3 regions of the Lactococcus sp. NH2-7C genome follow, and region 2 is predicted to be linked to each of the others. Evidence: predicted binding sites of a transcription regulator. Region 2 holds the regulator's gene; each other region holds the start of a gene.
The links. Region 2 encodes NrdR, which represses ribonucleotide reductase genes. Its sites were predicted from a motif close to ACACNATATATNGTGT; they were not measured.

Region 1: QJV49_RS12695 (redoxin NrdH) is a predicted target of NrdR. The motif match lies at 2,176-2,191, and genes of this name have one in related genera.
Region 3: nrdD (anaerobic ribonucleoside-triphosphate reductase) is a predicted target of NrdR. The motif match lies at 2,978-2,993, and genes of this name have one in related genera.

What each region holds. Positions count from the first base shown of each region.
Region 1 covers NZ_CP124538.1:2,548,302-2,552,663, forward strand. The annotation lists gene nrdE (class 1b ribonucleoside-diphosphate reductase subunit alpha) at 1-1,279, opposite strand, end outside; gene nrdI (class Ib ribonucleoside-diphosphate reductase assembly flavoprotein NrdI) at 1,416-1,838, opposite strand; gene QJV49_RS12695 (redoxin NrdH) at 1,840-2,058, opposite strand; gene plsY (glycerol-3-phosphate 1-O-acyltransferase PlsY) at 2,232-2,870, opposite strand; gene parE (DNA topoisomerase IV subunit B) at 3,147-4,362, shown strand, end outside.
Region 2 covers NZ_CP124538.1:2,272,131-2,276,492, forward strand. The annotation lists gene QJV49_RS11420 (phosphotransferase family protein) at 1-631, shown strand, start outside; gene trmB (tRNA (guanosine(46)-N7)-methyltransferase TrmB) at 752-1,408, shown strand; gene nrdR (transcriptional regulator NrdR) at 1,525-1,971, shown strand; gene QJV49_RS11435 (replication initiation and membrane attachment family protein) at 2,145-3,314, shown strand; gene dnaI (primosomal protein DnaI) at 3,314-4,195, shown strand; gene QJV49_RS11445 (NADPH-dependent oxidoreductase) at 4,188-4,362, shown strand, end outside.
Region 3 covers NZ_CP124538.1:1,720,187-1,724,548, forward strand. The annotation lists gene QJV49_RS08740 (cysteine hydrolase family protein) at 1-422, shown strand, start outside; gene QJV49_RS08745 (DUF6036 family nucleotidyltransferase) at 541-1,089, shown strand; gene QJV49_RS08750 (hypothetical protein) at 1,086-1,370, shown strand; gene QJV49_RS08755 (LysM peptidoglycan-binding domain-containing protein) at 1,408-2,733, opposite strand; gene nrdD (anaerobic ribonucleoside-triphosphate reductase) at 3,077-4,362, shown strand, end outside.

The sequences.
Region 1 (4,362 bases), 280 kb from region 2:
CAAATTCATTGTTAGAAGTCATCATATTCAAAACATTAGTTGAACCCAAGTTACAAGCGACGTCAGTTCCAACAACCTTATAAGTTTGGTCATCGTTCAAAACAGAAGGCGTTTGGACTTGCAAAATTTCAGAACAAAGGTTAGACATTGAAATCACACCATCAACTGGGTTAGCTTGATTGACTGTGTCAACATTTACTATATAAGGATAACCAGATTCTTGTTGAAGTTTTGAAAGTTCTTGCTCAAGTTCACGGGCATTAATCGGTGTTTTACGAATTTCTGGATTGGCTACCATTTTATCATATTCAGCTGTAATATCGACTTCGGCAAAAGGCTTACCATAATATTTTTCAACAAAATATGGCTCAAAGAGATACATTGTTTCTCCCTTTTTAACCAATTCGTAGAATTTATCAGGAACAGTAACCCCAAGAGAAAGTGTTTTAACACGAATTTTTTCATCCGCATTTTCTTTTTTAGTTGACAAGAATTCCATAATATCTGGATGGAATAGTGACAAATAAACAACACCAGCACCTTGACGTTGCCCTAATTGATTGGCATAAGAAAAGGCATCTTCAAAAAGTTTCATGACAGGAACGACACCAGCTGCCACTCCATCATAACCTTTGATAGGTGCACCAGCAGCACGTAAATTAGTCAAGTTTAGACCAACACCACCACCATTTTTAGAAAGTTGCAAGGCAGAGTTAATAGTTCGTCCAATTGAATTCATATCATCAGTTAATTGTAGAAGGAAACAAGAAACAAATTCACCACGACGCTTACGTCCAGCATTTAGAAAAGTCGGAGTCGCAGGTTGATAACGACGATTAATCATTGCAAAAGCAAGATTATTAGCTAATTTTTCATCGCCGTCAGCCATATATAAAGCATTCATCAACACACGGTCTTCAAAATCTTCAAGGTAGAGAGAGCCATCATTGTTTTTCATAGCATACTGGTTATAAAATTTGTAAGCAGCCATAAATGAATCAAAATGAAATTCAAATTTACTCAATTCTTTACGAAGATTTGTAATGAATTCTGGATTATATTTTTCAAGAAACTCAGCTTCTAGATATTCTTCTTTAACGAGCCAATTGAGTTTATCGATATATGTATCGGCTTCATAACGATTAGGTTCGACATTTTCTTTAAAAAAAGCAGTAATTGCTTCTTTATCTTTAGCAAGAGGAATGCTACCATTAACGGGAATGTTAATCTCGTTATTAAGCTTGAAATAAGTTACATCTTTAAGTTGTTTTAGAGACATAAAAGACCTTTCTTAAAGTGTTCAACCATAAAGAATAGAGTGGTGAACCGGAATATTATAATAAGTTCAAACTAATTAATAGAAATAAAAAGTTAAAAATAAATAGGCTTCACTCAAATAGGGTGAAGCCATAAAATCACAGCGGATTTTTGAAGGTGACTTTCGCTCCTTTGTCAAGCTGTGTAGCGAGTTTTTCGACAGCAGCAACATCGGCTGGTGTACCATTAAACTCAAAATCATATAAAAGTGGAATTTGGTATTTTGCAGAAATTTCTTTAGCAGTAAAAATATAAATACCCGCAAAATTACGATTTCCTGTACCAATAATTCCTTGACAATGTTTATAATTATCATTATAAGCCATAAAGTCAAAAACAGGGTCCATAACGTCTATTGATTTAGAAACAGTTGGAGATTCTTCGGCATAACTTGGCGTTATCAAAAGAAAAGGTTCATTCATTTCTATATCATCGTCAGGACTAATTTCGACATTTGGTAAGTTTGTTTTGGAAACAAAGCGACGAGTTTGCCCAGTCACACTGAAATAAGCAAGTTTCATATTAAGCCAACTTTGCTAATTCGCTAGGACGGAAACCAGAGAAGGCAAAGTCATCTTTAGTAATGACAGGTGCAGCACGAAATCCCATTTCAATCACTTTTTCGACAAATTCAGGTTGTTCATCGATATTGATTTCATCGAAGGCAATTTCATGTTCTGAGAGCCATTTTTTGACCATTTTGCATTGCATACAATTGTTTTTAGAATAGACTGTAACCATTTTAAATCTCCTTTGAGGAAAAACTTATTTTATAAGTGAGAGTAAAAAGTCTTTGACTTTTTCTCAACTTTTTATAGTCTTATTTTATCGTAAAAAAAATATCTAGTCAAATTAAAGATACTAGATATTGTGCTAAATTATGTAAGAATATAAAAATAACACAACATATTGTGTTATTTTTCTTTTTGTTTAGATAAGTTTAAACCAAATGGGACAAGGGATTCACAATGATTTTTGATTCTTTTGAGATTTGTTCTATGTCGTAAAATAATAATAATTGCCAAAACAAAAATAATAATTGAGAATAAAAGATCGTAGGAGGTAAGAATAAATCCGATACTAGGAAAAATAAGAATTCCTAATAAAGCAAAGATAGCACCCACAACACTAGAAAGACTGATCATGCTAAAAAGCCAAAGGATAATGATAAAGACAACAAGAAGGTAAATCAAGAAGAAAGGACTGAAGCCAAGAATCACACCAGCAGAAGTTGCAACTGCCTTACCACCTTTAAAGTGGTCAAATATTGAAAAGGTATGTCCAATAACTGCCAGAAGACCAAAAATCAAAGGTGAAACGTTATTAATATGGAAAAAAAGAGGTAAAAGAGTAGCAAGTGTCCCCTTTAGTAAGTCAAAAGCAAAAACAGAAATTCCAGCTTTTACACCTAGAATTCTAAAGGTGTTGGTTGTTCCAGTATTTCCTGAGCCATAGTCATGGAGATTTTTTTTGAAAAAAATCTTGCCAATCCATAAGCCAAATGGAATTGCCCCTAAAAGATAGCTGGCAATGAGAAGAATAATAGTAAGCATAAGTTCTCCGAAGTTTATTTCGTTTAAAATCGATAATCTCTTTTAACTGTACAATTATATCATATTTTTAATAAAGATTACTGACAATATTGAAACATCTTCACTCACTTTTTGAAAAATTCTTACCATTAGATGATAAAATTGGCAGCAGTCCTTTGACAAAGCTTTCTGAACAAGGTACAATAATCAAGATGAATATTTTTTGTCAGTTCGTTGTCAATAAAAATAATAATGAAAATAGACAGAGAATATAGGCTTTCGATGAGAGGAATATAAATGGTAATAGATATTAATAACTATGATGACAGTGCGATTCAGGTTCTTGAAGGATTGGATGCCGTCAGAAAACGCCCAGGAATGTACATTGGATCAACTGACGGAACTGGTTTGCACCATTTGGTTTGGGAAATTGTAGATAATGCGGTTGATGAAGCTTTATCAGGCTTTGGTAATAGAATTTCGGTCACCATTAATGCTGACGGTTCTTTATCAGTAGAAGATGAGGGACGGGGAATGCCAGTTGGGAAACACGCCATGGGTATTCCAACTGTTGAAGTAATTTTCACTATTTTGCACGCAGGTGGTAAATTTGGTCAAGGAGGATATAAAACATCTGGTGGGCTCCATGGTGTGGGTTCTTCAGTTGTAAATGCCCTCTCGACTTGGTTAGAAGTTGAAATTACTCGTGACGGGATTGTTTATCGTCAGCGTTTCGAAAATGGTGGACATCCAGCGACAACTTTAGAGAAAATAGGCAAAGCGCCAAAGTCTAAAACAGGGACTAAGGTAACTTTCATGCCAGATAGTAGCATTTTTTCGACAACAGAATTTAAATATAATATCATTTCAGAACGATTAAATGAATCTGCTTTTCTTCTGAAAGAAGTAACCATTAGCCTCGAAGATAAACGCACAGATGAAAAAGAAGAATTTCATTATGAAAATGGGGTGCAAGATTTTGTTTCCTATCTTAATGAAGATAAAGACAGTCTGACTCCCGTTCTTTATTTTGAAGGAAAACAAGATGGTTTTGAAGTTGAAGTTGCCCTTCAATATAATGATGGCTATTCAGAAAACATTCTTTCATTCGTCAATAATGTCCGAACAAAAGATGGCGGAACGCACGAAGCAGGTTTGAAGACGGCAATTACGAAAGCAATGAATGAATATGCTCGTAAAGTAAATTTACTCAAAGAGAAAGATAAAAATCTCGAAGGTTCGGATTATCGTGAAGGTTTGACAGCCGTCTTGTCAGTTTTAATTCCTGAGGAACATCTCCAATTTGAAGGACAAACCAAAGATAAATTGGGCTCTCCTTTAGCTCGTCCAGTTGTTGATTCTTTGGTTTCTGAAAAACTAAGTTTCTATTTGATGGAAAATGGCGAATTAGCGCAAAATTTGATTCGTAAAGCAATCAAAGCCCGTGAAGCTCGTGAAGCAGCTCGTAAAGCGCGTGAAGACTCACGAAATGGAAAGAAATCTAAAAAAGACA
Region 2 (4,362 bases):
TAAAGTCTTATGGACAAAACGTACGGCCGAAGGCGATACCTTATCTGCTCAACCTTGGATTGACGGTCATACCCTAAGTCCTGAGGATATGGAAGACCGTCAAATTAATCATATTTTAGCTCATTTGCATGACTCAAAAAAATTGGTTGAATCTTATAAGAAGTTGGGAAGTCAAATTATTCTTCCTGAACAATTATTAGAGGATTGTGTCCAAAATACTGAGGCTTTACGAACAAATCATTTTTTGTCAGGAATCATTGAAGAAATGCGTCAACAAATTCCCGAAATCAAAAATGAAGAGGTCGTAGTCGTTCATGGCGATGTCAATCATAAAAATTGGTTAGTGGATGATAATTCAGGAAAAATTTATTTAGTAGATTGGGATACAGTCTTTTTATCAGATTCAATGGTCGATATGGCACATGTTTTATCCCACTATATTAAACCAAATAATTGGTCTTTGTGGTTGATGACATCTGGTGTTAGACCTCGTTCAGATATTATGGATAAAGTGGCTTGGTACGGAAAACTTTCTTTTCTTCGCCAAATCTCTGAATATCTTTCTAGAGGAAAAATGAAAGAAGTAAATCAAGAAATCTTGGGGCTTCGTAAATTTTGTGAATTATTTTAGTAAAAATAGGCTAGGGTTTGGACCTTCCTATTTTTTGGCTTATAATTGAATAATAAAAATAAAGAAATAGAATATCATTTTCAATGATTTTCTATCAAAAATTAAAAAATTGAGGTAAAAATGCGCGTCAGAAATCGTAAAGGAGCAGGCGAAATGCTTGCTGAAAACGCACATATCGTAGTTGAAAATCCAGCAGACTTTAAAGGGCGTTGGTCAGAACGTTTTGGAAATAATCATCCGATTCATATCGAAGTTGGTTGTGGAAAAGGAGCTTTCATCACAGGAATGGCAGCTCTTCATCCAGAAATAAATTACATTGCAATTGATATGCAGTTATCAGTTTTATCTTATGCACTAGATAAAGCAATTGAAGCAGATTTGCCAAACGTACAAATGATGCTTGTTGATGGAGCAGCTTTGAGTGAATATTTTGCTGATGGTGAAATTGACCAAGTCTATTTGAACTTTTCTGATCCTTGGCCAAAAGGACGCCATGAAAAACGTCGTTTGACTTATAAATCATTTCTTGCAACTTATGAAAAGATTTTACGTCCTGAAGGTGAAATTCATTTCAAAACTGATAATCGTGGATTGTTTGAATACTCCTTAGTTTCCTTAGCTAACTATGGCATGGAACTTAAAAAAGTTTGGCTAGATTTACACCAAGACGAAGAATTTGCTCCGCAAAATGTAATGACCGAGTATGAGCAAAAATTCTCACAAAAAGGTCAAGTAATCTATCGATTAGAAGCAAAATTTTTACCAAAAAATAAATAAGTTGCTTTCTGTCATTAAAATTAATAAAAAAAGTTACTGACAGAATGAAAAAGACTAAACAAATTTTCTGTCAGTAAAATTAATAAGAATTTATTATCTATAATAAGGAGAATAAGATGAGATGTCCAAAGTGTTCTTCTGAAGAATCAAAAGTTGTTGATTCAAGACAAGCCGAAGATGCTATTCGCCGTCGTCGTGTTTGTGAATCATGTGGTTTTCGCTTCACAACCTTTGAACGTATCGAAGAAATGCCCCTTTTAGTCATCAAAAAAGATGATAAACGTGAACCTTTTAATCGTGAAAAAATTGTTCGTGGTTTAGTTCGGTCAGCATACAAACGTCCAGTATCAAGTGAAGATATTGAAACAATAGTTGCAAATGTTGAAAGAAAAATTCGTCAACTAGACAGTAATGAAGTTGAATCAGATGTTATTGGTGAATTTGTGATGCAAGAATTAGCTGATTTGGACGATATTACATATATCAGATTTGCCAGTGTATATCGTTCATTCAAAGATGTCAGTGAATTAGAAGAGCTCCTTAAAAATATTACCAAAAAATAAATTCTGTCAGTAAAATGCGACTGAATAGAGAGCATTTTATCGGTAGATAAAAGAAAGATCAGCTCGCTGAACTTTCTGTCAGTAAAATGCGACTGAGTAAGGAGTATTTTATCGGCAGAGAAAAGAAATATCAGCTTGCTGATATTCCTGTCAGTAAAAAGTGAGGAAAAAAAATGAGAGCAGGAGATTCATTTACAATGCTTAATCGAGGAAAGACCAGCTTTGACGCTGAGGCTTTTCGTCTGCTCTATTTACCAATCATTGGCACGGATGCCTTTGCACTTTATCAGTTAATGCTAAGCTTCTCTACTGGAAGAATTTCTCACTTTTTGGAATATCTAAATCTTGGCCTCAATCCTTTTATTGAAGCATTAGATAAATTATCTGGCTTATCATTAGTTCGCGTTTATGATGATCATACCAGCTTTTATTTTGAAGTAAAAAGTCCGCTAAATTTTGAAAATTTCCTTGCAGATGATTTTTATAGACAACTTTTGATTTCAAGAATTGGTGAAAACCGAGTAGCTGCTTTAGCTAAAAGAATGGAACCAAAAGGAAAAGAAGTTTCCAAGAAATTTCATGAAGTTTATAAAGTTAGTTTTGACTCACAAGCTCAACAAAACCCTTCAAATACAAATGAACGTTTTGATATGGGGGCCTTTAAAAGTATTATGGAACGTCAAGGCTATCATTTAAATAATGAAAATCAAGACTCCTTAACGCTCTATTCACTAGCAGAAAAATTTGAACTCAATTGGTACGAATTATTCAAGCAAGCAGAAAAAACAGCCAATGCTGATAAAAGTTTGAATATGAATAATTTGATGAGAAGGCTTTCAGGAGCTAGTCAACCGCAGCCAGCACTTTCAGCTTTTCCTAAAGCATTTGCCGATTTGATTGTTATCAGTAAATCTCATGAACCAGATGATTTCATCCGACAGATAAAAGCGCAAGCAGGAGGCTTTGTCAGTTCGGAAGAACATAAGCTTTTAACTAATTTAAGTCGCCAAAATTTGCCAGCAGAAGTCCAAAATATTTTGATTCACTATGTTTTAGTACAGCAAAAAAATGCGTCGTTAAATCCAAATTTTGTAAATGCTTTGGCTAATGACTGGATGAGAAATGATGTATTTACAGCTGAAACAGCGGTAAAACGAATTTTGGAACGAGAAGAATTAGCTGCTGCTAAAGCTGGAGCTGAAAAAAGACCAATGAAAATCAAAAAAGAAGCACCAAAATGGTCAAATCCAGATTATGAAAATAAAACAAGCCAAGAAGAACTTGCAAAACTTGAGAAAATAAGGCTTGACTCTCTCAAAAAACTGAAAGGAGAGCAAAATTAATGGAATCTATCGGAGACATCTTAGGAAAACGTCAAGACATCCGTGAAAATTTTGAAAAATTAGTCGCAGAAGTATTAAAAAATGCTGATGTGCAAGCTTTTATTGCCCAACATCAAATGACTTCTGACGAAATTCAACGCTCTTACTCCAAGTTTTATGAATACGTTCGTGAGCATGAAAAATTTGAAAAAGGTGAAAAACGGGCAGCTGACGGTTATGAACCTGTTTTAATCATGAATCACGGCTATGCTGATGTTTCATATCAAACGACAAATGAATTGGCGCAGCAACTAGCAGCTCAAAACCTTTTGCGACGTGTGAATATTATTGGACTTCCAAAAGATTTAAAACAAGTCACTTTGGCAGATATTGCCCTTGATGATGTTCAAAGAATCAAACCATACCAAGCCCTAGTTGATTTTATTACCAATTTTCCCAAGAAAAAAGGACTTTATCTTTATGGTGATTTTGGTGTCGGAAAATCTTTCATGCTTGCGGCCATGGCAAACGAATTAGCCAAAAAAGGAATTTCAACCACGCTTCTTCATTATCCTACTTTTATTTCTGATTTAGATTTTGACAATGCCAAAGTCTGGGTCAATGAAATAAAAGCCAGTCAAGTTTTAGTTTTGGATGATATTGGGGCAGAGCAAAACAACGCTTGGGTTCGTGACAGTATTTTACAAGTCATTTTACAACATCGTATGCAAGAAAATCTCCCGACTTTCTTCACTTCAAATTTAAGAATGGAAGAATTAGAACAGCATTTAGCCGAAACCAAGCGAGCTGATGAAATTTGGCCAGCAAAACGTGTTATGGAACGTGTGAAATATTTAGCAGAAGAAATGCGATTAGAGGGGACGAATAGACGTCATGACTGAAATAAACGAAACGATTGATTTAATGATGAATCACACTTCGGTTAGAAATTTTACAGAAGAAGCCATTGAGCCTCAAGATTTAGAAAAAATCTTAAAAGCTGCTCAAATGGCATCAACATGGAAAAATTTTCAATCATATTCTGTGATTGTTGTAGAATCACAAGCTC
Region 3 (4,362 bases), 550 kb from region 2:
TCATTGAAAAACTCTCTCAATATTCTAAAGAAAATCGTCTTGCAACGCAAGATACCCATTATGAAGACTATTTAACGACACAAGAAGGTAAAAATCTTCCAGTTATTCATTGTCAAAATGGTACTTTTGGTTGGGAAATTCGTAAAGAAGCTCAAGTCGGCTTTGCTAAGATTTTTGAAAAAACAACTTTTGGTTCAAGAACACTGGCAGAATTTATTCGAGATGAAAATTATGATGAAGTTGAACTTGTGGGAATTTGTACGGATATTTGTGTTGTTTCCAACGCCTTGTTAATCAAAGCCTATGCGCCAGAAGTAAAAATAAGCGTTGATGCTTCTTGCTGTGCTGGAGTTTCACCTGAAAAACATTTAGCAGCACTTGAAACAATGCGCTCTTGTCAAATAGAAATCACGAATGCCTAATTTTGGTAAAAAGTTACTGACAGGTCTATCAGTAATTTCAACTTGACAAAATCCTTATGATAATTGATAATGGAGTGAGCAATAAGAAAAATTTTGAAGGTGAGTGCGAGGTATAGATTTGGATTATCATCAATTATTTTCCCGCTTGAACGAAAAACTTTCAGAAGAAAATTTGCAACTTCACTTACACTGTGTTGGTGGTTTCGTGCTTGAATACTATGGAATGAAGGCAACAGAGGATATAGATGCCTTTTATGAAAGTACCGAAAAAGTTGAAAAAATCATTCAAGAAATTGGTGAAGAATTTCATGTCGGAACCTCTAATGAACCTTGGTTGAGTCAAGCAGTCGGCGAAGTCATGTCTCATTCAAAAACGGATGAAACAATTATTTTCGTGGAAAGTCATTTGACTGTTGGTCTGTCATCACTCGAATCTATTCTTATCGATAAAATACAGGCTGGCCGAACCAAAGATGTTCCAGACATCGCAAAAATAATGAAAAAATTAAAAATTGAAAGCCCAGATCCTCTCTTAGAACGATTTAAACATACAGATGGTTCAGCAGACCCAGCGGTCATTTTAGAGGCTTTTAGTTTAGCTTATGGCGAAGAATCCTTAAAAAATTATTTACGAAAAAATCCAAAAATACTGAGGTTATTGCAATGACGTGGATTGAATATCTCCTGAATGCTGCTCAAAAGTCTAAATGGAATTTAGAACTTTGGGTCCGTTATTTAAATAAAGTGATTCAACGGGACAAAATTTTACTTTCAAAAACAGATATTGATTATTTAATGAGTTCTGAAGAATTAACTTCTTTTCAACGCGTTTTTCTTGAACTTGCTCTTGAAAAAGAAACAACACCTTGGGAAATGACTGTTGGTATGTCTGAACCGACTCAATCGATTCATCTTCAGTCTGTTTTAAAAGAATTAAAAAAAGAATGAAAGTTAATTCATTCTTTTTTATTTTATAAGTTATATCTTATTTAATCCGGAGATATTGACCAATTAAAATAGTATCACTTGATAAATGATTCCAAGCCTTGATTGAAGCAATTGGGCTGCCAGATTTTTGTGAAAGTCCCCAAAGCGTATCTCCTTTAACAACCTTATGAATAGAGGTATTTGAAGCCGCGGAAGGGTTAGAAGTTGAACTCGTAGAGGCTGAGCTTGAACCTGTTGAAGAGCTTGAAGAGCCGGCAGATTGTGAAACAATCAAGTTTTGTCCAATATAAATTGTATCAGAACTCAAGTGATTCCAATTTTTGAGTTGAGCAATCGTTGTTTTATATTTGACAGAAAGCCCCCAAAGCGTATCGCCAGATTTAACCTTAATCGTCGTTTGTGACGCTGGTTTAGCAGGAGTTACCGAAGTAGTAGGCGTTGTGCTTGCGGCAGAATTTCCAGAAGCATTTGAACCATTTGTATTAGACGAAGGACTTGAAGTTGTCAATACAAGTTTTTGACCAATATAAATGATTGTACTTTTAAGATTGTTTGCACTTTGGATTTGAGCAACACTAATTCCATATTTTTGCGAAATTCCCCAAAGCGTATCACCAGATTTAACAGTATAAGTGGTTGAGCTTGTACTTGTATTTGAATTATTATTGGTATTTGTAGCTGTTGAACCACCAGTATTAGAAGTACCAGCTGAAGAAGCTCCGTCAAAACGAGTCAGATTATATTGAGAAATAATTCGATTCAGGGAGGCTCCATAATTAGGGTCAGTTGCATATTTTCCTGTTAAAGCTGCGGTTGCATCTTGATAAGTTGCCGCGTTTGCTCGCCAAGCTTTAGCATAATAAGGACCATTTCCGAAGTTTGTAGTTTTTAAAACATAAGCATTATCCTGGAAACTTTGATTAAAGGATGGATAAACCCTGAATGGCATATCTTTTGTGACCCATTTACCATTAAGATATTCTTGAGTTTTAAAAACAACGCTTTTTCCTTGGTAAGTTCCTTGAATACCGAATAAATTATAATAGGGGGCACGAGAAAGTTGGCTTGAACCCCAGTTACTTTCCAAAATAGCTTGGGCAATCATGACTGAAGGATAAAGACCATTACTATCGGCAACTGGTTTTGCTGATGCAGCAATACTTTCAATAAAAGCTTCTGTCGAATTGGTTGCAGCCTGAACCATTGGGCTTGTTTGTTGGAGCAAAAGCTCATGAGTGGTCGTCAAAGTTCCTGCAATGAGAACGGCGCCAGCAAATTTAGTCGCTGGTTTATAAAAAGCCAGTGGTTTTTTGGCTTTCTTTTTTAAATGTCTATTTTTAACTTTAATACGAGAAACTGGCATAAATAATTCCTTTCCTGAAAATACAGAATAAAATAAGTACTACCTTATTTTACCACGGTTAATGGAAGAAAAAGATGACAATTATGTGGCGGTTTGTAAACGTTTTTTATTTAATGTTTTATATTGGCTAGAAAATGTGAGAATTTGGAGAAAAAATCTGATTTAAGACGTATTAGTTACATTTTGAATACAAGTGGATTATATTTTGCTTTATGAAATTGAGAAAAGGGAATGAAAACAAGCAACACAAGATATTGTGTGTGTTTACATAATTTAACCTATATATTGTGTCATTTCTGAGAATTTGATAAAATAGATGATGTAATTGAAGAGGATGGTTAATATGAAAAGTGAAGTAAAATATCAAGATGTAACACTAGAAGAAATTAATGTGATAAAGCGTGACGGACGCTCAGTGAAATTTAACAGTGAGAAAATTTTTGATGCTTTGACTAAAGCGGCTAAAAAAGTTGAACTGACAGATATGGCGGTTCTTTCAGAGCTTACTGACAGAGTAGTCAGTGAAATCTTTACTCGTTTTTCTGAAAATGTCAAAATTTATGAAATTCAATCCATCGTTGAGCAAGAACTCCTTGAGTCTGGAGAAACTCAATTGGCTGAAGAGTATATCTCTTATCGTGCTAACCGTGATTTGGCACGTACTAAAGCAACAGATATCAATTTCACGATTGAAAAATTAATTAATCGCGACCAAACTGTCGTTAATGAAAATGCCAATAAAGATTCTAACGTTTTTAATACTCAACGTGATTTGACAGCTGGTGCGGTTTCCAAAGCAATTGGTTTGAAACTTCTTCCACCACATGTGGCAAATGCTCACCAAAAAGGTGATATTCATTATCATGACCTTGATTATAGTCCATTTACTACAATGTCTAACTGTTGTTTGATTGACTTTAAAAATATGTTTGAAAATGGCTTTAAACTTGGAAATGCGCAAGTAGATTCGCCAAAATCAATTCAAACAGCAACTGCTCAAGCCAGTCAAATCATCGCTAATGTAGCTAGTTCGCAATATGGTGGTTGTTCATTTGACCGTGCCGATGAAGTATTGGCACCTTACGCGAAGTTAAATTATAAAAAACATTTAAAAGATGCACAAAAATGGATCGATGGTGCTGAAAAACAAGAAGCTTACGCTCGTGAAAAAACAGCCAAAGATATCTATGATGCAATGCAATCTTTAGAATATGAAATTAATACTTTGTTTACTTCAAATGGTCAAACGCCTTTTGTAACGGTTGGTTTTGGTCTTGGAGATGATTGGTATGCGCGTGAAATTCAAAAAGCAATTTTAAAAGTACGGATTGGTGGTTTAGGTTCAGAACACCGTACTGCTATTTTCCCTAAATTAATTTTCACACTCAAACGTGGACTTAACCTCGAAATAGGGACACCAAACTATGACATCAAAGAACTTGCGCTTGAATGTTCAACAAAACGGATGTACCCTGATATTTTGAGCTATGATAAAATTGTTGAATTAACAGGTTCATTTAAAGCTTCAATGGGTTGTCGTTCATTCTTGCAAGGCTGGAAAGATGAAAATGGGAATGACGTGACTGCTGGACGTAATAATCTTGGAGTTGTTACAGTTAACCTTCCACG